4 regions of the Pantoea sp. SGAir0430 genome follow, and region 3 is predicted to be linked to each of the others. Evidence: predicted binding sites of a transcription regulator. Region 3 holds the regulator's gene; each other region holds the start of a gene.

Region 1 (5,717 bases), 1.3 Mb from region 3:
CGCAGAGCAAGGTGATCGGTGACGAGGGCTGCGGCTGCTCTTTCAGCAGCAGGTAACTGTGCAGGCGGTCCATCTGCCATTCCGGCAGCACCTGCTGAATCTCGCCGCGCGCCAGCGCCTCCTGCGTCATATAGGCCGGCAGATACGCCACGCCGGTTCCGGCCAGGGCCGCATTGAGCAGCGCCATGCTGTTATTCGCGCGAAAGCGGCTGTGCACATCCAGCGCCAGGCGCTGCTTATCACGGCGAAACGGCAATGCCGCCGTGTGTGCCGGGCCGTGAAACAGCAGCAGATCGTGGCGCATCAGACGTTCGGGATGATCGATGGCCGGATGCGCGGCCAGATACGCTGGCGACGCATACAGTCCCCAGTCAATACTGCTCAGTTCGCGGTAGTTTGCGACTTCCGGCGCACGCGCGCGGATCACAATCGCCACGTCCGCACTGGGCTGCGGATCGTCGCTGGTGGTCAGTTCGAGATCGACATTGATGTGAATATGACGGCGGATAAAGGTATTCAGCGTCGGCACCACGCACTGGCAGCCGAAGGTGATCGGCGCCTGCAGCCGCACGTTGCCGGCAGGCTGCTGATGCACCTGCTGCACAAACGCGTCGGCGCGATGCATCTCTTCCAGCATGCGGGTGCAGAACGGATAGTAAGCCTGGCCCAGCTCGGTCAGCGCCACTTTGCGCGTGGTGCGCTGCAGCAGTTTGATACCCAGCCGCACCTCCAGCCGGGCGATTTCGCGGCTGACGTGCGATTTTGATACCCCCAGCGTACGGGCCGCTTCGCTGAAACTTTGCCGCTCAACGACGCGTGCAAACAGCATCATGGCGGTGAGATTATCGCTGTTGTCCATGTTCTCTGGCTGATTCGAAAGAGTGAGAACCGCAGCTTAAAAGCAAAAACGCGAATGCGCACCCGATTTCCCGTTACGCAGCGGCCACGGGAAATCGGGCGAGGGATGTCACACCGCCACCGCTAGCGGAAACAGCAGGCGGTCCGGCTCGACGCGACGCTGACGCCGCAGCTGGCCTGGCGTGACGCGAAAATAATTTTTAAAGGTGCGGGTGTAAGCCTGTTGGGTATCAAAGCCGTAGCTCATCGCCACCTGCAGAATCGCCTCATCACTGTTGATCAGCGTGAGCGCTGACTCAGTCAGCCGGCGCTGGCGAATGTATTCTGCCAGTGAAAAACCGGTGTGCTGACGGAACAGACGTTGCAGATGCCAGCGGGAATACCCCGAGCGGCGTGCTACTTCATCCAGATGCAGATCGTGCCCTAAGTTTTTTTCAATCCACTCCAGCAAACTACGGATAAATTCGCGCTGATTCATGACTTCCTCCGGCGTCGGTAAAATGTCCAGTGACGTCACTGTAGCGCGTTAAATTTATCCCTTAATTAGCAGAAAATTAGCGCAGAATTAGCAAGCAAAAAACGGCTTTCCCGACGAAACAGCGCGCCAGGTTAATTCTGCGCTAATTATCGGGCGCTACACTGCGACAAGTTATTCAGGAGGGCATCATGCGTGTGCTGCTGGTAGAAGATGATGAAATGATCGGCGCCAACCTGCAGCAGGCGCTGGAGGCCGCCGGCTGGTCGGTGGACTGGGTGCGTGACGGCGTATTTGCCAGCAACGCCTGGCAGGAAGGCGGTTATACCTGCGTCCTGCTCGATCTCGGTTTACCGCGTGAAGATGGCATCAATGTGCTGCGCCGTGCGCGCACGCGCGGTGACATGACGCCGGTGCTGGTGCTGACCGCGCGTGATACCGTGCAGCAGCGCATTCAGGGTCTGGATAGCGGCGCCGATGACTACTTACTCAAACCCTTTGATCTGCAAGAGGTTCTGGCGCGTATGCGAGCCATCACCCGACGCCGCCACGGTGCGGCGGACTCCCTGCTGGGCAACGGCGACGTGCAGCTCGATATGATGACGCGTGAAGTGCTGTACAAAGGCCAGCGCGAGCAGCTAACCGCACGTGAATACGCCCTGCTCTATGCGCTGCTGGAACGCCCAGGGGCGATCCTGTCGCGTGAGCAGTTAGAAAACCGCATCTACGGCTGGGGCGAAGAGGTCACCAGCAACGCCGTGGACGTGCTGATTCACGGCATGCGGCGCAAACTCGATAACGAAGTGATTCGCAACGTACGCGGTCTGGGCTGGCGGGTGCCGGCAATATGAGATCCTTTACGTTTATGCGGTCGCTGCGCAACAAACTGCTGGCCACGCTGGTGCTGCTGCATCTGGCGATGATCGGCGGTGTCACCTGGTATTTCTACCACTGCTATGGCGACATGATGGGCACCATGAAGGACGACCAGCTCGCTAAAATTGCCGATGCCTGGTCAAGCAGCCAGCGCATGCCGGCACTGATGCCGATGGTGATGCAGCAGGAGAAGCTGAAAAGTACCTATATCGTTCAGCTCTGGGACACCAATAATCACCTGCGCGCCAGTTCCTGGCCGGCGCTGCACGCGCCCCTGCAGAGCAAAAAAGGCTGGTCAGATTTAAAAGTTGGCGACTGCGGCGATGACTGTCAGTGGCGCGTTTACACCCGACCCGGCGAGCTGGGCAGCGAGATCGGCAATATTCAGGTGCTGCACAACGTCGGCTACATGAAGAGCCTGATGGTGAAACGCGTACTCTCCGCCATCATTCCGCTCATCCTGATGATGCCGCTGTCGCTGCTGGTGATCTGGCTGGTGGTACGGGCCATTACGCGCGATCTGCGCGTAGCGTCGCGCCAGATTGCGGCGCAGGAAACCCTGCATCCGCACAGCGTGTCGCCGGACGGTCTGCCGGACGAAGTGCTGCCGCTGGTCGATGCCTATAACTCGCTACTGGATAAACTACGCGCGGCCTGGTCGTCACAGCGCCAGTTCCTTGAGGATGCCGCGCATGAACTGCGCACGCCGGTCACCGCCGTCACGTTACAGCTGGAGAACCTGCGTCAGCACATCCTGCCGGGCGAAGCCAGCCGCCAGTTTGATCAGCTGGAAGCGGGCGTCACGCGCACGCGCCATCTGGTGACGCAGTTGCTGAATATCTCACGCCAGGAGGATCAGTCCGTGGTCGCCAGCGTCGAGACCATTGAGCTTGATGACCTGCTGAAGGAGAGCATTGAGCAACTGATGGTGGTGGCGGACAAGCGCGGCATTGATATCGGCTTCAACGGCACCGCGCACTATCGTCTGCACGCCAGCCGATCCGATCTGCGCAGCCTGTTCGATAACCTGATCGGCAACGCCATGCTGCACACGCCGGAGGGCAGCCTGGTGGATGTGCTGCTGCATCGCGTCGGTCATCATACGGTAGTGGATATTGTCGATAACGGCCCCGGCATGCCGGAGTCGTTTATCGAGCGCGCCTTCGATCGCTTTACCCGCTCGCCGGATGTCCAGGCGCAGGGCAGCGGCTTAGGATTGTCGATCGTGCGCAGCGTGGCGCAAAAGCATCAGATGCAGGTGGCTCTGTCGAATTGCCTGAACCCGCAGGGTGAAGTGTGTGGCCTGCAGGTGCGCGTTACCCTTCCCTGACGTCTTTCCTCCTCCGGCGCGTTAATCCGCGCCGGTTATTTTCTTCTCCTGCCAGTTCTCTGCGTATCCCGACAACGTAAACGGTTGCGGGGTTCCGTTCGTTACACGACCTTTATGTGATCAAGCTCACATATTTACTGAATCGAAATGCAACACTTTTTGACAAACGTGATCAAAATCTATTTTCTATCGCTCTGTTACAGGCACATTACGCGGGCCTGAAAATCCGGCGCGTCAGACCGGCGACAACAGCACACTGCCCATCCCCTGGGATCGATTTCACCAGATCGCAGCATTTGCGCGGCGATCACGAGTAAGTGGTTAAAAAATAATGAAATTTAAAACGTTGATAGCAGGGGCCTTACTGGCCAGTAGCTGGACCGGCGCCGCACAGGCGGCGGAAAGCGATCCGCAGTACCTTTCTGACTGGTGGCATCAGAGCGTGAACGTGGTAGGCAGTTATCACACCCGCTTCGGACCCCAGTTCAACAATGATGTGTATCTCGAATACGAAGCCTTTACTAAAAAGGACTGGTTTGATTTCTACGGCTACCTTGACCTGACCAACTTCTTTGGCGTGGGTAACAGCAATGCCAACGGTATTTTTGACCACGGTTCTCCGATGTTCATGGAAATTGAGCCACGCTTCTCCATTGATAAGCTGACCGGCACCAGCCTGGCGTTCGGACCGTTCAAAGAGTGGTACTTCGCTAACAACTACATCTACGACATGGGTCGCAACAGCGACAGCCGTCAGAACACCTGGTATATGGGTCTGGGTACTGACATTGATACCCATAGCGATATCGGCCTGTCACTGAACGTGTACGCGAAATACCAGTGGGAAAACTACGGCGCGGCGAACGAAAACAGCTGGGATGGTTATCGCTTCAAGGTGAAATACTTTGTACCGATTACCGACCTGTGGGGCGGCAAGCTGAGCTACATCGGTTTCACCAACTTTGACTGGGGCTCCGATCTGCGTGACAAGTCTGACCGCTCACGCACCAGCAACTCAATTGCCTCCAGCCACATTCTGTCGCTGAACTACGATCACTGGCATGTCTCTACCGTGGCGCGTTACTTCCACAACGGCGGCCAGTGGGCTGATGGCCAGGAGCTGAACTTCGGCAACGGTCCGTTTGAAGTGAAATCAACCGGCTGGGGTTACTACCTGGTGGTGGGTTACAACTTCTAAACCGCTTCCGGCGTGGCCGCTTACCATCACGGCCACGCCAGTCTGTTACGCCTGTGGCTTCACCACGTTGATGCGCCATGGGATGCCGAACTTATCGATAAACATCCCGAAGCCGTTCGACCAGAAAGTTTTCTGCCATTCAGTGGTCACTTTGCCGCCCGCAGAGAGCTTATCAAACCAGGCTTTACCCTCCGCTTCATCTGGCGTGGCCAGGCTCACCGCATAACCGGCATGTTCGGACGCCGGTGGCTGGGCGGTATTGCCATCACTCAGCATTAGCTCGCCCTGACCAATGCGCAGATGCGCATGCATAATCTTTTCCGGCGGCAGCGGCGGCACCGACTGATCGCCCACTTGTTCGCCCTGCTCCGGCATATCGCCAAACGTCATTTTTTGCAGAATTTCGCCGCCGGTGGCTTCCAGATAGAAGGCAATCGCTTCTTCACAGCGACCGTAGAGAAATAAATAAGGACTCACCTGCATCGTAACCTCCGTTGAGAGTGCGTAAACGCGTGTCGTACACCTAAAGTGTAGACGATGCAGTTTTTCGCCCGTCACGGCTGGCAGTAGCGGCGAAACAGCTGCGCCATGTAAGCGCTCATCGGCGTCAGCGCGGTGTCTTTACGCTGAATCAGATAAAAGGTGGCTTTCGGCAGCGGATCGTCGAGATCCAGCGCGATCAGCTGCCCGCCGTGCGTAGGGTCTTCAATCACGTCGCGCGAAATGATGCTGACAAAATCACTCTTCGCCACCAGGCTGGTGCAGGCCATAAAGGTCTCGCAGGTCACCGCGATTTTGGGTGCCATGCCGCGCTCACCGAACAGGTCATGCAGCAGTCGGTAATAACTGCCCTGCGGTGTCGGCATAGTCCAGTCGCAGTGCTGCAACTCGGCCAGCGAGCGCGCATGCGCCATCGGATGCCCTTTACGCATCACCACCTGATACTCGCGCTGCATCAGCCGCTCGAAAATTAGCTCCTG
Region 2 (5,717 bases), 1.4 Mb from region 3:
GCGAGCGGGCTTTTCACCCGCTTTATCGTTACTTATGTCAGCATTCGCACTTCTGATACCTCCAGCGTGCCTCACAGCACACCTTCAGCGGCTTACAGAACGCTCCCCTACCCAACAACGCCTAAGCGTCGCTGCCGCAGCTTCGGTGCATGGTTTAGCCCCGTTACATCTTCCGCGCAGGCCGACTCGACCAGTGAGCTATTACGCTTTCTTTAAATGATGGCTGCTTCTAAGCCAACATCCTGGCTGTCTGTGCCTTCCCACATCGTTTCCCACTTAACCATGACTTTGGGACCTTAGCTGGCGGTCTGGGTTGTTTCCCTCTTCACGACGGACGTTAGCACCCGCCGTGTGTCTCCCGTGATAACATTCTCCGGTATTCGCAGTTTGCATCGGGTTGGTAAGCCGGGATGGCCCCCTAGCCGAAACAGTGCTCTACCCCCGGAGATGAGTTCACGAGGCGCTACCTAAATAGCTTTCGGGGAGAACCAGCTATCTCCCGGTTTGATTGGCCTTTCACCCCCAGCCACAAGTCATCCGCTAATTTTTCAACATTAGTCGGTTCGGTCCTCCAGTTAGTGTTACCCAACCTTCAACCTGCCCATGGCTAGATCACCGGGTTTCGGGTCTATACCCTGCAACTTAACGCCCAATTAAGACTCGGTTTCCCTTCGGCTCCCCTATGCGGTTAACCTTGCTACAGAATATAAGTCGCTGACCCATTATACAAAAGGTACGCAGTCACACCCGAAGGTGCTCCCACTGCTTGTACGTACACGGTTTCAGGTTCTGTTTCACTCCCCTCGCCGGGGTTCTTTTCGCCTTTCCCTCACGGTACTGGTTCACTATCGGTCAGTCAGGAGTATTTAGCCTTGGAGGATGGTCCCCCCATGTTCAGACAGGATACCACGTGTCCCGCCCTACTCGTCGGACTCACAACTTATGCATCTTCGTGTACGGGGCTGTCACCCGGTATCGCGCGACTTTCCAGACGCTTCCACTGATGCACAAGCTGATTCAGGTCCTGGGCTGCTCCCCGTTCGCTCGCCGCTACTGGGGGAATCTCGGTTGATTTCTTTTCCTCGGGGTACTTAGATGTTTCAGTTCCCCCGGTTCGCCTCGTTAACCTATGTATTCAGTTAACGATAATGCACAAGTGCATTGGGTTTCCCCATTCGGACATCGACGGCTGTAGCGGTTCATATCACCTTACCGTCGCTTTTCGCAGATTAGCACGTCCTTCATCGCCTCTGACTGCCAGGGCATCCACCGTGTACGCTTAGTCGCTTAACCTCACAACCCACAGGCGTTTTGCAACGCTGCGGACTGCAAGCATTTGAGAGACTCGAACGCATCGTTGCTTCATTCTTATTACGGAGAATGAATACGACGCGTCGTTTCAAATTTTCAGCTTGTTCCGGATTGTTAAAGAGCAAATACTTCGCAGCATGCTTAATCAGCACACTCTGAAGTATTATCGGTAACGCCTTTCACTCATTACCAGCAAGTGGCGTCCCCTAGGGGATTCGAACCCCTGTTACCGCCGTGAAAGGGCGGTGTCCTAGGCCTCTAGACGAAGGGGACACTGAAGTCTCTTTCGTAAGACGCTTTGCTCATTACTTTTCTATCAGACAATCTGTGTGAGCACTTCGCGGGAAGGTATCTTCAGGTAAGGAGGTGATCCAACCGCAGGTTCCCCTACGGTTACCTTGTTACGACTTCACCCCAGTCATGAATCACAAAGTGGTAAGCGCCCTCCCGAAGGTTAAGCTACCTACTTCTTTTGCAACCCACTCCCATGGTGTGACGGGCGGTGTGTACAAGGCCCGGGAACGTATTCACCGTAGCATTCTGATCTACGATTACTAGCGATTCCGACTTCATGGAGTCGAGTTGCAGACTCCAATCCGGACTACGACGCACTTTATGAGGTCCGCTTGCTCTCGCGAGGTCGCTTCTCTTTGTATGCGCCATTGTAGCACGTGTGTAGCCCTGGCCGTAAGGGCCATGATGACTTGACGTCATCCCCACCTTCCTCCGGTTTATCACCGGCAGTCTCCTTTGAGTTCCCGGCCGAGCCGCTGGCAACAAAGGATAAGGGTTGCGCTCGTTGCGGGACTTAACCCAACATTTCACAACACGAGCTGACGACAGCCATGCAGCACCTGTCTCAGAGTTCCCGAAGGCACCAAAGCATCTCTGCTAAGTTCTCTGGATGTCAAGGCCAGGTAAGGTTCTTCGCGTTGCATCGAATTAAACCACATGCTCCACCGCTTGTGCGGGCCCCCGTCAATTCATTTGAGTTTTAACCTTGCGGCCGTACTCCCCAGGCGGTCGACTTAACGCGTTAGCTCCGGAAGCCACGCCTCAAGGGCACAACCTCCAAGTCGACATCGTTTACGGCGTGGACTACCAGGGTATCTAATCCTGTTTGCTCCCCACGCTTTCGCACCTGAGCGTCAGTCTTCGTCCAGGGGGCCGCCTTCGCCACCGGTATTCCTCCAGATCTCTACGCATTTCACCGCTACACCTGGAATTCTACCCCCCTCTACGAGACTCAAGCCTGCCAGTTTCAAATGCAGTTCCCAGGTTAAGCCCGGGGATTTCACATCTGACTTAACAGACCGCCTGCGTGCGCTTTACGCCCAGTAATTCCGATTAACGCTTGCACCCTCCGTATTACCGCGGCTGCTGGCACGGAGTTAGCCGGTGCTTCTTCTGCGGGTAACGTCAATCGGCGAGGTTATTAACCTCACCGCCTTCCTCCCCGCTGAAAGTACTTTACAACCCGAAGGCCTTCTTCATACACGCGGCATGGCTGCATCAGGCTTGCGCCCATTGTGCAATATTCCCCACTGCTGCCTCCCGTAGGAGTCTGGACCGTGTCTCAGTTCCAGTGTGGCTGGTCATCCTCTCAGACCAGCTAGGGATCGTCGCCTAGGTGAGCCATTACCCCACCTACTAGCTAATCCCATCTGGGCACATCCGATGGTGTGAGGCCCGAAGGTCCCCCACTTTGGTCTTGCGACATTATGCGGTATTAGCTACCGTTTCCAGTAGTTATCCCCCTCCATCGGGCAGTTTCCCAGACATTACTCACCCGTCCGCCACTCGCCACCCAAAGAGCAAGCTCTTCTGTGCTGCCGTTCGACTTGCATGTGTTAGGCCTGCCGCCAGCGTTCAATCTGAGCCATGATCAAACTCTTCAATTTAAGTTTGATTTGCTGCAACGAGTGCAGCGATGCTCTGTGAATTAAACTTCGTAATGAATTACGTGTTCACTCAGCAAAGACTTGATATTTTTTAAAGCCCGTAGGCTTGTGATATCAATCCTGCGAGTGCCCACACAGATTGTCTGATAAATTGTTAAAGAGCGGTGCGACGCGGCGTTCGGCCTGCTGTCGCGAGGTGGCGTATATTACGCTTTCCTCCTTCAGAGTCAAACACTTTTTTCAGCGTTTTTCCCCGGCGGAAGTTCTTAACGAAGCTTCCTGTCTACACCGCATTCCGTAAGTCGTTGTGCCGTGTCGATGGAGGCGCATTATAGGGAGTTGTTCGGCACGCGCAACCGCTAAATTCAATAAAAACAATCGTTCGCTGCATTCCACAGCAAAACCCCGCCTTATACCCGGTTACACACAAAGTTATCCACATCTGCAGCCGGTAATAAATTTAGGCGAGCATCGCGCAAACGTTTTCGCTACAATGCCCCGCGACGTCAAGGATGCCCCTTTTGGGGCGTTACCTGAGGTAAATGTTCTCTTCTATATATAGAGAGAGAAAGTTAAGCCTGATGTAACGCTCTTATTTACGCGAAACAAAGCCAAGGGATAAAACCACCATGCAACAACGTCGTCCTGTACGCCGCGCTCTGCTCAGTGTCTCTGACAAAGCCGGTATCCTCGAATTTGCTCAGGCCCTCTCCCATCGTGGTGTTGAGCTGCTCTCCACAGGTGGCACCGCACGCCTGCTGGCAGATGCCGGCCTGCCCGTCACGGAAGTTTCTGACTACACCGGTTTCCCGGAAATGATGGATGGACGCGTCAAAACGCTGCACCCCAAAGTGCACGGTGGCATTCTGGGCCGTCGCGGCACCGATGATGCCATCATGGCCGAGCACGCCATCAATCCTATCGACATGGTGGTGGTGAACCTCTATCCCTTTGCCCAGACCGTGGCGAAAGCCGACTGCAGCCTGGAAGATGCCGTTGAGAACATTGATATCGGCGGCCCCACCATGGTGCGCTCGGCAGCCAAGAACCACAAAGACGTGGCGATCGTGGTAAAGAGCAGTGACTACGACGCGATCATCGCGGAGCTCGATGCCAACGAAAACTCCCTGACGCTGGAAACCCGTTTCGATCTGGCCATCAAAGCCTTTGAACACACCGCCGCTTACGACAGCATGATTGCCAACTACTTTGGCAGCCTGGTACCGGCCTATCACGGCGAGAGCACCGCGCCGGCCGGCCGCTTCCCGCGCACCCTGAACCTCAACTTTATTAAAAAGCAGGATATGCGTTACGGCGAGAACAGCCATCAGGACGCTGCTTTCTATATTGAAGAGCAAGTCAGCGAAGCGTCGGTCGCCACCGCACAGCAGCTGCAGGGCAAAGCGCTGTCCTACAACAATATTGCCGATACCGATGCGGCACTGGAGTGCGTCAAGGAGTTCAGCGAGCCAGCCTGCGTTATCGTCAAGCACGCTAACCCATGCGGCGTCGCCGCAGGCGATTCAATTCTTGCCGCCTACGAGCGCGCTTATAAAACCGATCCGACCTCGGCGTTCGGCGGCATCATCGCCTTTAACCGTGAGCTGGATGAAGCGACCGCGCAGGCGATCATCAGCCGTCAGTTCGTGGAAGTCATTATTGCGCCATCGGCCAGTGAAGCGGCACTGCGCGTGACCGCAGCCAAACAGAACGTCCGCGTTCTGGTGTGCGGTCAGTGGCAGAGCCGTGTGGCCGGTCTCGACTTCAAACGCGTCAACGGTGGCCTGCTGGTTCAGGATCGCGATCTTGGTATGGTCGATGCCAGCCAGCTGCGCGTTGTCAGCCAACGTCAGCCAACCGAACAGGAACTGCGTGACGCGCTGTTCTGCTGGAAAGTGGCGAAATTCGTTAAATCCAACGCCATTGTGTATGCACGCGACAACATGACGATCGGTATTGGCGCGGGCCAGATGAGCCGCGTTTACTCTGCCAAAATTGCCGGCATCAAAGCCGCTGACGAAGGACTGGAGGTGAAGGGTTCCGCCATGGCTTCCGACGCCTTCTTCCCGTTCCGCGATGGCATTGATGCCGCAGCAGCAGTGGGCATCACCTGTGTGATCCAGCCGGGCGGTTCCATTCGCGATGATGAAGTTATTGCTGCCGCCGACGAGCACGGCATCGCGATGATCTTCACTGACATGCGTCATTTCCGCCATTAATAGCCTGGAGCCGTAACGATGAAAATTTTAGTGATTGGTAATGGTGGACGTGAACACGCGCTTGCGTGGAAAGCAGCACAGTCGCCGCTGGCAGAAACCGTATTTGTTGCGCCAGGCAACGCCGGTACCGCGCTGGAGCCGGCCCTGCAGAACGTGGCCATCAGCGCCACCGATATTCCGGCCCTGCTGGCGTTTGCGCAGCAGGAAAACATCGACCTGACCATCGTCGGACCGGAAGCGCCGCTGGTGATTGGCGTAGTCGATGCGTTTCGCGCTGCCGGCCTGA
Region 3 (5,717 bases):
CTGTGGTGATTGACGTTGAAACCGCCGGTTTTAATGCGCAAACCGATGCGCTGCTGGAAATCGCCGCCACCACGTTAAAAATGGATGAGGATGGCTGGCTGCACCGCGATGAAACCCTGCATTTCCACGTGGAGCCGTTCGAAGGGGCGATTCTCAATCCCGAAGCGCTGGCGTTTACCGGCATCGACCCCAGCAATCCGCTGCGCGGCGCGGTGAGTGAATATGAGGCGCTGCACGCCATTTTCAAAATGGTGCGCAAAGGTACCAAAGACAGTGGCTGTAACCGGGCGATTATCGTGGCGCACAATGCCACCTTTGATCATAATTTTCTGATGGCGGCAGCAGAGCGCACCGGCATGAAGCGTAACCCGTTCCACCCGTTCGCCACCTTTGACACCGCCGCGCTGAGCGGGCTGGTGCTGGGACAAACGGTGCTGGCGAAGGCCTGTAAAGCGGCGGGAATAGATTTTGACAGCACTCAGGCGCACTCGGCACTGTACGATACCGAACAGACCGCCACGCTGTTTTGCGAACTGGTGAATCGCTGGAAACGCCTCGGCGGCTGGCCGCTGGCGGTGAGTGAAGAGCCGGCCGAAGACGATGCCTCAGCCTGAGGCCCGTCAGACCGCAGCCAAAAAAAAGGCCGACACTGCTGTCGGCCTTTTTCTTATTCTGCTTCTTTGTGCTTCTCAGCGGTCTCTTTGATCAGCGGTTGCAGTTCGCCGCGCTGGAACATCTCAACGATGATGTCACAGCCGCCGACCAGCTCGCCATCCACCCACAGCTGCGGGAAAGTTGGCCAGTTGGCGTATTTCGGTAACTCAGCGCGGATATCCGGATTTTGCAGAATGTCTACGTACGCAAAGCGCTCCCCACAGGCAGACAGCGCCTGTACCGCCTGCGCAGAGAAACCGCAGCTTGGCAGTTTCGGCGAACCTTTCATGTACAGCAGGATCGGGTTTTCTGCGATCTGGCGCTGAATTTTTTCAACAGTACTCATTTTTGCCTTCCTTAATCCTTCACTTCGTGTTTGTTTATTGTAGCGACTTCGCCCCGCGACTGAAAACGGGATTTTGCCTTAGCCGGCGCATATCGCCATGTTTGTTAAGTTCGCGCGCCACGAATAACATTTTCATATCATTAATAAGCATTAATCAATTAATAATTAGCAATAATTCCGCTGGGTTAAACAGCTGAAATCGCTCATTTTTGCCCCACTTTCAGTACCGTGACAGATTAATGGAAAAAGACCTTACCTTTTGCAAAAAAAGTGGATTAGAATTGCCCCGGTGCTGATCGTCGATCAGATTTTTCTAACTTTACCGCGGTCTGGCTTCCTGCCGACGGCTTAACATGTAACCGGACTATGCGTTTACTGATTACGCTTTTCATACTGGCTTTTGCCCAACTGTTCTTTAATGTGGCGGCGGCTTCTCCGCATGCGCCGGTTAATGCCAGTTTGCAGAAAGCGGAGAAAAAGAACGCGCGTGAAGATGAGCGTCGCAAACGACGCCCGGTGAAAACCACCAGCAAAAAGTCACGCCTGACGTCGGTACAGAAGTTCAGGCTGAAAAAACAGCAGAAAAGCGAAACGGTACTTCAGCACACCACGCAGCGCAAATCCCCACTTAAGCTCAGTGCGAAAAAATATGGTCATCAGCGGCTGGCGAAAAAATCGCGTGACGTTGCCGTTGATGATGAAGTGCAGCAGCTGAGCGGCATTAAAATGAGCAAAGCCCACCGCTTGCGCTATCAAAAAGCGCGCGAAACCGCGATGACGAAACTGATGGGCCAGCTGGGTAAACCGTATCAGTGGGGAGGCACCTCACCGCACACCGGTTTCGACTGCAGTGGTTTAGTGTGGTACGCCTACAAAGACCTGGTGAAGTTTAAATTTCCCCGCACCGCCAATGAGATGTATCACCTGCGCGATGCGGCACCAATTAAGCGTGAGATGCTGGAGAAAGGCGATCTGGTGTTCTTCCGCATCAACAACCGCGGCACCGCCGACCATGTCGGGGTTTATCTGGGCAATGGCAAATTCATTCAGTCTCCGCGCACCGGTAAGGACATTCAGATTAGCGCGCTGGGCGAGGATTACTGGCAGAAGCATTACGTTGGCGCGCGCCGTATGATGACGCCGAAAACCGTGCGCTAACCTCAGCGTTGCGCAACAAAAAAGCCGGTGGCTGTTCAGCAGCACCGGCTTTTTTATTAATGCAGAATGGCGGTAAAGCTAAAGGCAATAATCATCAGCAGAGCAGCGGCGGTGGTGGTCAATGCCAGTTTCAAATCGGTACTCATCACAACTCCTTAGTCACACAGTTTGCATGGTTAAATAATTTTCGCACAGTGATGGGCAAAAATCTCGTGTTATCCGCCCCGGCTTGCTAGAATCGCCGCCTTTCGTTGCGCAACAGATTTAGCGCATGCTGCATTGACAGCCTGCTGAAGGATGTTTCCCTGCCCGATTAAGCAGATTAGCCCTGATATTCAGGGCGCAAAACCATTAGCAGACGCAAACGTTTAACAATATACTTATCAGTAAGTTGCGATAAGCCCAGGAGTACCATTTTCATGGCAACCATTAAAGATGTGGCGAAACGCGCCGGGGTCTCAACCACCACGGTTTCGCATGTCATCAACAAAACGCGTTTTGTCGCGGAAGAGACGCGTAACGCCGTATGGGAAGCGATTAAAGCGCTGCACTATTCACCGAGCGCGGTGGCCCGCAGCCTGAAGGTGAATCACACCAAGACGCTGGGCCTGCTGGCGACCTCCAGCGAAGCGCCCTACTTCGCCGAAATTATTGAAGCCGTGGAGAATCACTGCTTTGAGCGTGGTTACACGCTGATTCTCGGCAACGCGCATAACGATCTGCAAAAACAGCGCGCCTATCTGTCGATGATGGCGCAAAAGCGCGTCGATGGCCTGCTGGTCATGTGCTCCGAATATCCCGACGATCTGCTGCAGATGCTGGAAGAGAACCGCAATATCCCGATGGTGGTCATGGACTGGGGCGAATCGCGCGGGGACTTTACCGATACCGTGCAGGACAATGCGTTCCACGGCGGTTACCTCGCCGGGCGATACCTGATTGAGCGCGGCCATCGCGATATCGGTGCTATCCCTGGCCAGATGGAGCGCAACACCGGTGGCGGCCGTCATGCGGGTTTTCTGCAGGCGATGCAGGAAGCGGGCATCAGCGTCCGTCCCGAGTGGATTGTGCAGGGTGACTTCGAACCGGAGTCAGGTTATCAGGCAATGCAGCAGATCCTGAACCAGAAACAGCGCCCGACGGCGGTGTTCTGCGGCGGCGATATCATGGCGATGGGCGCGATTTGCGCGGCCGACGAGATGGGACTGCGCGTGCCGCAGGATATTTCGGTAATTGGCTATGACAATGTGCGCAACGCGCGCTACTTCACCCCGGCGCTGACAACCGTGCACCAGCCGAAAGCGCAGCTGGGGGAAAAGGCACTGGAGATGCTGCTGGACCGCATCACCAGCAAACGCGAAGAGCCGCAGACCATTGAAGTGCAGCCCACGCTGATTGAGCGCCGCTCCGTGGCCGATGGCCCGTTCCGCGATTACCGCCGTTAAGCCACCTTCTCGCTGAGCCACTCGTGGTTCAGCGTCTCCGCATCGCCCAGATATTCCAGTAACCACGCCAGCGCCGGTGACGCGCGCTGCTCAGACCAGCTGACGCAACACGGGCTGTCCGGAAACGGCTGCGGCAACGCCAGCTCCACCAGCGCGCCGCTGTCCAGCAGCGGGCGCGCCAGGTGCCCCGGCACCATGCCCACGCACAATCCAGCCTGCAGGCAATCCAGCCCGGTTTCCCACTCCGGCACCACCAGCCGCCGCTGGTTATCCAGCGTCCACGTCATGCGGCGCGGCAGCGCGCGCGACGTATCTTCCAGCACCAGCGACGGCCAGGCGCGCAGGGTTTCGTCGTCCAGCTGCGGACTGTGGGCCAGCGCATGCTGCGGACTCACCACGCAGCGCCAGTTGAGCGCGCCCATATCCTGAAAGGCGAAGCGGCCGCCGACCGGAATGGCCTGGGTGGCGCCAATCGCCACATCGACACGACCATCAGCCAGCGCGTCCCACACGCCGTTAAATACTTCGTAGCTGATGATCAGCTCCATATCGGGGAAATGGCGGTAAAAATCCTTTACCAGCTGGCGGGTGCGCTGCGGTTTGACGATGCAATCTACCGCGATACTGAGCTGACCGCGCCAGCCATTAGCCAGCTGCTGACACTGGCGGCGCGTGGCCATCATTTTTTTGATAACAGAACGCCCTTCACGCACAAAATGCTCGCCTGCTGCCGTCAGCACCACTTCGCGATGCTGCCGCTCAAACAGCGGTACCGCCAGCCAGCCTTCCAGCTGGCGCACGGTATAGCTGATGGCAGAGGGCACGCGGTGCAGCTCCTGCGCCGCCGCGCTAAAACTGCCGGTGCGCGCTACCGCGTCCACCACCTCAAGTGCATATTCCGACCACATAGTTTTCCCATCAAAAATTTTAACAGCACCCTGCAAATATTAGCGTTTCACAAAGCCCGCTGCACCCTTTTACACTCCCCGCCGTTCAACCTGCCGAGTGAGAAAAACCATGCTGTCATCCAAAGGATTTCTGCCTTACCTTGCCGTGCTGAGCATGCTCGGCTTTCTGGCCACCGATATGTATTTACCCGCCTTCGGCGCCATGCAGCGCGACTTTGCTTCCGCACCGGGCACCATCAGCGCCAGCCTGAGCCTGTTTCTGGGCGGCTTTGCCTGTGCGCAGGTGCTGTGGGGCGTGCTGTCGGACCGCTTCGGCCGTAAACCCATTCTGCTGGCGGGCCTGAGCCTGTTTGCGCTGAGCTGTCTTGCCATGCTGTGGGTGACTAACGTCTGGCTGATGCTGGCGCTGCGTTTTGTGCAGGCGGTAGGCGTGTGCGCCGCAGCGGTGAGCTGGCAGGCGCTGGTGGTTGATCGCTATCCGCAGGCCAAAGCCAACAAAGTATTTGCCACGATTATGCCGCTGGTGGCGCTGTCACCGGCGCTGGCACCGCTGCTGGGTGCCTGGCTGATGGCCCATTTTCACTGGCGCGCCATCTTCCTCGCGCTCACGCTGGTGACGCTGGTGCTGCTGTTCGGCACGCTGAAACTGGCCAGCGCGCCGCGTGCGCGCCACGAAAGCACGCCGCAGCCCAGCTGGCTGACGCTGCTGGCGACGCGTATTTACAGCGGTAACGTAGTGATTTATGCCGCCTGTTCCGCCAGTTTCTTCGCCTGGCTGACCGGCTCGCCGTTTATCCTCGCCGCCGCGGGTCTGAGCCCGGCGGACATTGGCCTGAGCTATATTCCGCAGACCATCGCCTTCCTGCTGGGCGGGTTTGGCTGTCGCGCACTGCTGAACCGTTTTCAGGGTGCGCAGCTGCTGCCGTGGTTGCTGATGATTTACAGCCTGAGCATTCTGGGCCTGTTTGCGGTGGCGCTGATGACCACGCCGCCGCTGGTGGCTCTGCTGCTGCCGTTCTGCGGCATGGCGCTGGCCAATGGCGCGATTTACCCGATTGTGGTGTCCAGCGCCCTCGCCCCGTTCCCGCAGGCCACCGGCAAAGCGGCCGGCCTGCAGAATCTGCTGCAGCTGGGCTTATGCTTCCTCGCCAGCCTGATTGTTTCCGCCGGTCTGCAGCAGGCGCTGTTACATACCACGCTGGTCAT
Region 4 (5,717 bases), 1.1 Mb from region 3:
GATGATCCAGTCGGCCTGATCGGCGCTTTGCTTAAGGTGATACTGCTTCACCAGCGAGCCGAACACATCGGACATCGATTCGTTGAGCGCACCCGCCTGCTGGAAGTAAATCAGCCCGGCTTCGGTTTCGGTCACGCCGTGCGTCAGCTCGTGCGCGACCACATCAATGGCAATGGTAAAGCGATTGAAGATCTCACCGTCGCCGTCGCCAAATACCATCTGCTGGCCATTCCAGAAGGCGTTCTGGTACTCCTTGCCGTAATGCACGGTGCCATCCAGTTTCAGGCCTTTATTGTCCAGCGAGTTGCGCTGGTAGATCTGCCAGTAGAAATCATAGGTGATGCCGAGATAGTTCCACGCTTCGTCGGCGGCAACGTCACCGTTACCGGGCTGGCCTTCCTCACGGATCAGGGTGCCGGGCAGATTTTGCGTATTACCCGCGTCGTAGATAGCACGCAGCACGCTGCCGGGCTGCGCGGTGCTGGCTGCGCTGGCGGTGTGAGGATGTTCCGCCATCAGCTGTTGCACGTGGGTGAGGGTGCGCCGCGCGTAATCCTGCTGTGCGCCGGAACAGTTATCGATGATGTTTCGCAGAATATACGGAGGAATAACGCTGTAAGGCATGTCGGACTCCCTGACGGATGGGTATGTCAGAAAGTATAGACCCGCTTATCAATCGCGCGCCGCTGCGTCTGCAGCCCGCGCGATTTACGGGGGGTTATCAACCATTTATGCGGCTGAAAAGATTATCACGCCTTACGGCTGCGCGTCTTCTGCGGTTGTAACGCCGTCACCTGACTCTCCACCCAGCCATCATCCAGCCGGGTACGCAGCAGATCGCCGGCATGCAGCTGACGGGTCTTTTTCACCACCTGGCCCTGAGCATCGGTGGTGACGCTAAAGCCACGCGCCAGCGTCGCCAGCGGACTTACGCCTTCCAGCTGTGCTGCCAGCGTACCAAAACGCTGCCGGCTGTGATTGAGCTGTTTTTCCATGCCCTGCTGCAGACGGTAGTGCCACTGCTGTAACTGCTGCTGAGCGCGCAGAATACGTCCCTGCGGCTGCTGGGATTGCAGGCGCTGCAGCAGGCGGTCCTGCTGGCGATGCGCCAGGCGCAGCCGCTGATCGGCCGCTTCCTGCAGACGACGCTGCAGTTGAATCAGCGTGGTTTGCTGCCGTGCCAGGCGCAGCTGCGGATGCTGCTGTTGCAGACGATGCTGCAGCCGGGTGAAGCGGCGCTGCTGCTGCGCCACGTAATAGTCCATCGCCATCTCCATGCGCTGCTGCTGAGACTGCAAACGGCGCAGCAGCTCGATCTGGTTGCGGCTCACCAGTTCGGCAGCGGCAGAAGGCGTCGGCGCGCGCAGATCGGCAACAAAGTCGGCGATGGTGACATCGGTTTCATGCCCAACGGCGCTGACGATCGGCAGGCGGCTGGCAAAGATGGCCCGCGCCACGCGCTCGTCGTTGAAGCTCCACAGATCTTCCAGTGAACCGCCGCCGCGACCGACGATCAGCACGTCGCACTCGTCACGCTGGTTGGCCAGCTCGATGGCGCGCACGATGGCGGCGGGCGCATCAACGCCTTGCACTGCGGTTGGATAGATCACCACCGGCAGCGAGGGATCGCGGCGATGCAGCACGCGCAGCACATCGTGCAATGCCGCGCCGGTGGCGGAGGTGATCACACCCACCTGGCGCGCCGGCTCCGGCAGCGGCTGTTTAAACTGCTGGTCGAACAGCCCCTCCGCCGCCAGCCGGGCTTTCAGCTGCTCAAACTGTTGCTGCAGCAGCCCTTCACCGGCCGGATGCATGCTTTCGATAATCAACTGATAGTCGCCGCGCGGCTCATACAGCGTGATGCTGGCACGCACCAGCACCTGCTGACCGTGCTGCGGGCGAAAGCTGACGCGTCGATTGCTGTTGCGGAACATGGCACAGCGCACCTGCGCGCCATCGTCCTTCAGGGTGAAGTACCAGTGACCGGAAGCGGGCTGAGTGAAATTGGAAATTTCAGCGCTGAGCCACACCAGGCCCATCTCATTTTCCAGCAGTTGGCGCACCGTGGTGTTCAGGCGGCTGACAGTAAAAATATTGGCGGTTGGCGGTAGCGACATGTGATGAGGATCAAATTTCAAATCAGAGGGTTAATTAACCGATACTACATGCCTGCCCCGGAGGATCAAGACTTTTTCCGAAAAAACACTGGAGGCAACCGATTTCGGCCTGTATAATGCCGCGGCAATATTTTATCTGTTTTAAACGCCCCAGGTGGAGATATTGCAATGTTAAGAATCGCGAAAGAAGCCCTCACATTTGACGACGTCCTGCTCGTTCCCGCTCACTCCACTGTTTTACCCAACACGGCCGATCTCAGCACCCAGCTGACCAAAAACATCCGTCTCAACATTCCTATGCTGTCTGCAGCGATGGACACCGTGACCGAAGCCGGTCTGGCGATTGCGCTGGCGCAGGAAGGCGGTCTGGGCTTTATCCACAAAAACATGTCGATTGAGCGCCAGGCGGATGAAGTTCGCAAGGTGAAAAAACACGAAAGCGGCGTCGTAACGGAGCCACAGACCGTGCTGCCAACCACCACGCTGGCCGAGGTGAAAGAGCTGACCGAACGTAATGGCTTCGCCGGTTATCCGGTGGTCAACGCCGACAACGAGCTGGTGGGCATCATTACCGGTCGTGACGTGCGCTTCGTGACCGATATGACGCTGCCGGTGACCGCGGTCATGACGCCGAAAGAGCGCCTGGTGACGGTGAAAGAGGGTGAAGCGCGTGAAGTCGTGCTGCAGAAAATGCACGAAAAACGCGTCGAGAAAGCGCTGGTTGTTGACGACAGCTTCCACCTGCTGGGCATGATTACCGTTAAAGATTTCCAGAAAGCCGAGCGTAAACCTAACGCCTGTAAAGATGCGCAGGGTCGTCTGCGCGTCGGTGCCGCGGTGGGTGCCGGTGCCGGCAACGAAGAGCGCGTTGATGCGCTGGTCGCTGCGGGCGTTGACGTACTGCTGATCGACTCCTCGCACGGCCATTCCGAAGGCGTGCTGCAGCGTATCCGTGAAACCCGCGCAAAATATCCAGACCTCGAAATCATCGGCGGCAACGTGGCGACCGGTGCAGGCGCACTGGCGCTGGCTAACGCGGGCGTGAGCGCGGTGAAAGTGGGCATTGGCCCGGGCTCCATCTGTACTACCCGTATCGTTACCGGTGTTGGCGTACCGCAGATCACGGCAGTATCCGACGCGGTTGAAGCGCTGGAAGGTACCGGTATTCCGGTCATCGCTGACGGTGGTATCCGTTTCTCTGGCGACATCGCCAAAGCTATCGCCGCGGGCGCGTCGGCGGTAATGGTCGGCTCCATGCTGGCCGGTACCGAAGAGTCGCCGGGCGAAATCGAGCTCTACCAGGGCCGTGCGTTCAAATCCTACCGCGGGATGGGTTCACTGGGCGCGATGTCCAAAGGCTCGTCTGACCGCTACTTCCAGAGCGATAACGCCGCCGACAAACTGGTGCCGGAAGGTATCGAAGGGCGCGTTGCCTATAAAGGCCGCCTGAAAGAGATCGTGCACCAGCAGATGGGCGGCCTGCGCTCCTGCATGGGCCTGACCGGTTGCCCGACCATCGACGATCTGCGCACCAAAGCCGAGTTCGTGCGCATCAGCGGCGCCGGCATCAACGAAAGCCACGTGCACGATGTGACCATTACCAAAGAGTCACCGAACTACCGCATGGGTTCATAATCCCGTAAGATTTCCCGCCCGGCTCCAGCCGGGCGCTTTTATTATTAAGTCCATCCCAATGGAAACGCCTCAATGACGACTGAAAATATTCATAAACATCGTATTTTGATCCTCGATTTTGGTTCTCAGTATACGCAGCTGGTCGCGCGCCGCGTGCGTGAGCTGGGCGTCTACTGCGAACTCTGGGCGTGGGATGTCACCGAAGAGCAAATCCGCCAGTTCAACCCGAACGGCATCATCCTCTCCGGTGGCCCGGAAAGCACCACCGAGCACAACAGCCCGCGCGCGCCGGAATATGTGTTCAACGCCGGTGTGCCGGTGCTGGGCGTGTGCTATGGCATGCAGACCATGGCGATGCAGCTGGGCGGTAAGGTTGAAGGCTCGAACGAGCGTGAATTTGGTTATGCGCAGGTTGAAGTGACAACCCCGAGCGCGCTGGTGCGTGATATCGAAGATGCCATCAGCGCGGCGGGCAAACCGCTGCTAGACGTGTGGATGAGCCACGGTGACAAAGTCACGGCGATCCCGGCAGACTTCGTGACGGTTGCCAGCACCGAAAGCTGCCCGTTTGCCATCATGGCCAACGAAGAGAAGCGTTTCTACGGCGTGCAGTTCCACCCGGAAGTGACGCACACCCGTCAGGGCCTGCGCATGCTGGAGCGTTTTGTGCGCGACATCTGCGGCTGTGAAGCGCTGTGGACGCCAGCCAAAATCATCGAAGATGCGGTAGAGCGCATCCGTGAACAGGTAGGTGAAGACCGCGTGATTCTCGGCCTGTCCGGCGGCGTGGACTCGTCCGTGACCGCGATGCTGCTGCACCGCGCGATTGGTGAGCGCCTGACCTGTGTGTTCGTCGATAACGGACTGCTGCGTCTGAATGAAGCTGAGCAGGTGATGGACATGTTCGGCGACCACTTTGGTCTGAACATCGTGCATGTTGCGGCAGAAGGGCGCTTCCTCGACGCGCTGGCGGGCGAGAACGATCCGGAAGCCAAACGTAAAATCATCGGCCGCGTGTTCGTGGAAGTGTTCGACGAAGAAGCACTGAAGCTGACCGACGTGAAGTGGCTGGCGCAGGGCACCATCTATCCGGACGTGATTGAGTCGGCGGCTTCAGCTACCGGTAAAGCGCACGTGATCAAATCGCACCACAACGTGGGCGGTCTGCCGAAAGAGATGAAGATGGGCCTGGTTGAGCCGCTGAAAGAGCTGTTCAAAGATGAAGTGCGTAAAATCGGTCTGGAACTCGGCCTGCCTTACGACATGCTGTACCGCCATCCCTTCCCGGGCCCGGGTCTGGGCGTGCGCGTACTGGGTGAAGTGAAGAAAGAGTACTGCGACCTGCTGCGCCGTGCCGATGCCATCTTTATCGAAGAGCTGCGTAAAGCCGATCTGTACAACAAAGTCAGCCAGGCCTTTACCGTGTTCCTGCCGGTGCGCTCCGTTGGCGTGATGGGCGATGGCCGTAAATACGATTGGGTGGTTTCCCTGCGTGCTGTCGAAACCATCGACTTCATGACGGCCCACTGGGCGCACCTGCCGTACGACTTCCTCGGCCGCGTCTCCAACCGCATCATCAACGAAGTGAACGGCATCTCACGCGTGGTTTATGACATTTCAGGTAAACCGCCTGCGACGATTGAGTGGGAGTAACGCCCGCACTGGCAACCGCCAGCACCTGAAGCCTCAAAGCCCGCGTAACTGCGGGCTTTTTTATCCTGCCATCTTTCGCATCGCCCGATCCGCGCAGAATTCAGATACAGCGCCTACAGCCGCGCCGCCTGTTGTTCAATAAATTCCCTGAACCACTGCTGGGCGGGATGCGCGTCGCTGCGCCGGTGCCAGATCAGGTTGAACACCATTTCGGGCAACGACAGCGGGGGAGGGAACAGCACCAGCTGGCGACTGGCCTGCGCATGCAGCGCCACGCGCTTCATCACGGTCGCCGTCATGTGGGTTTGCGCC

The links. The regulator PurR, encoded in region 3, represses purine synthesis genes. The targets are predictions, from matches to a motif close to CANGCAAACGTTTGCNTG.
Positions count from the first base shown of each region.
Region 1: a site for PurR is predicted at 3,613-3,630, ahead of E7738_RS12020 (nucleoside-specific channel-forming protein Tsx). Genes of this name have one in related genera too.
Region 2: a site for PurR is predicted at 3,685-3,702, ahead of purH (bifunctional phosphoribosylaminoimidazolecarboxamide formyltransferase/IMP cyclohydrolase). Genes of this name have one in related genera too.
Region 4: a site for PurR is predicted at 2,209-2,226, ahead of guaB (IMP dehydrogenase). Genes of this name have one in related genera too.

Region 1 covers NZ_CP039427.1:2,503,345-2,509,061, forward strand. Annotated here, with positions in the region: gene E7738_RS12000 (LysR family transcriptional regulator) at 1-859, opposite strand, end outside; gene E7738_RS12005 (helix-turn-helix domain-containing protein) at 968-1,336, opposite strand; gene E7738_RS12010 (response regulator) at 1,525-2,184, shown strand; gene E7738_RS12015 (sensor histidine kinase) at 2,181-3,539, shown strand; gene E7738_RS12020 (nucleoside-specific channel-forming protein Tsx) at 3,871-4,737, shown strand; gene yjdN (VOC family metalloprotein YjdN) at 4,783-5,220, opposite strand; gene E7738_RS12030 (LysR family transcriptional regulator) at 5,292-5,717, opposite strand, start outside.
Region 2 covers NZ_CP039427.1:2,662,551-2,668,267, forward strand. Annotated here, with positions in the region: rRNA gene E7738_RS12660 (23S ribosomal RNA) at 1-1,293, opposite strand, end outside; tRNA gene E7738_RS12665 (tRNA-Glu) at 1,509-1,584, opposite strand; rRNA gene E7738_RS12670 (16S ribosomal RNA) at 1,671-3,212, opposite strand; gene purH (bifunctional phosphoribosylaminoimidazolecarboxamide formyltransferase/IMP cyclohydrolase) at 3,842-5,431, shown strand; gene purD (phosphoribosylamine--glycine ligase) at 5,450-5,717, shown strand, end outside.
Region 3 covers NZ_CP039427.1:1,225,888-1,231,604, forward strand. Annotated here, with positions in the region: gene rnt (ribonuclease T) at 1-614, shown strand, start outside; gene E7738_RS05870 (Grx4 family monothiol glutaredoxin) at 668-1,000, opposite strand; gene E7738_RS05875 (C40 family peptidase) at 1,367-2,158, shown strand; gene E7738_RS05880 (cytochrome bd-I oxidase subunit CydH) at 2,215-2,304, opposite strand; gene purR (HTH-type transcriptional repressor PurR) at 2,578-3,603, shown strand; gene punR (DNA-binding transcriptional activator PunR) at 3,600-4,511, opposite strand; gene punC (purine nucleoside transporter PunC) at 4,621-5,717, shown strand, end outside.
Region 4 covers NZ_CP039427.1:110,497-116,213, forward strand. Annotated here, with positions in the region: gene E7738_RS00605 (M4 family metallopeptidase) at 1-624, opposite strand, end outside; gene xseA (exodeoxyribonuclease VII large subunit) at 750-2,117, opposite strand; gene guaB (IMP dehydrogenase) at 2,286-3,752, shown strand; gene guaA (glutamine-hydrolyzing GMP synthase) at 3,825-5,405, shown strand; gene E7738_RS00625 (LysR family transcriptional regulator) at 5,519-5,717, opposite strand, start outside.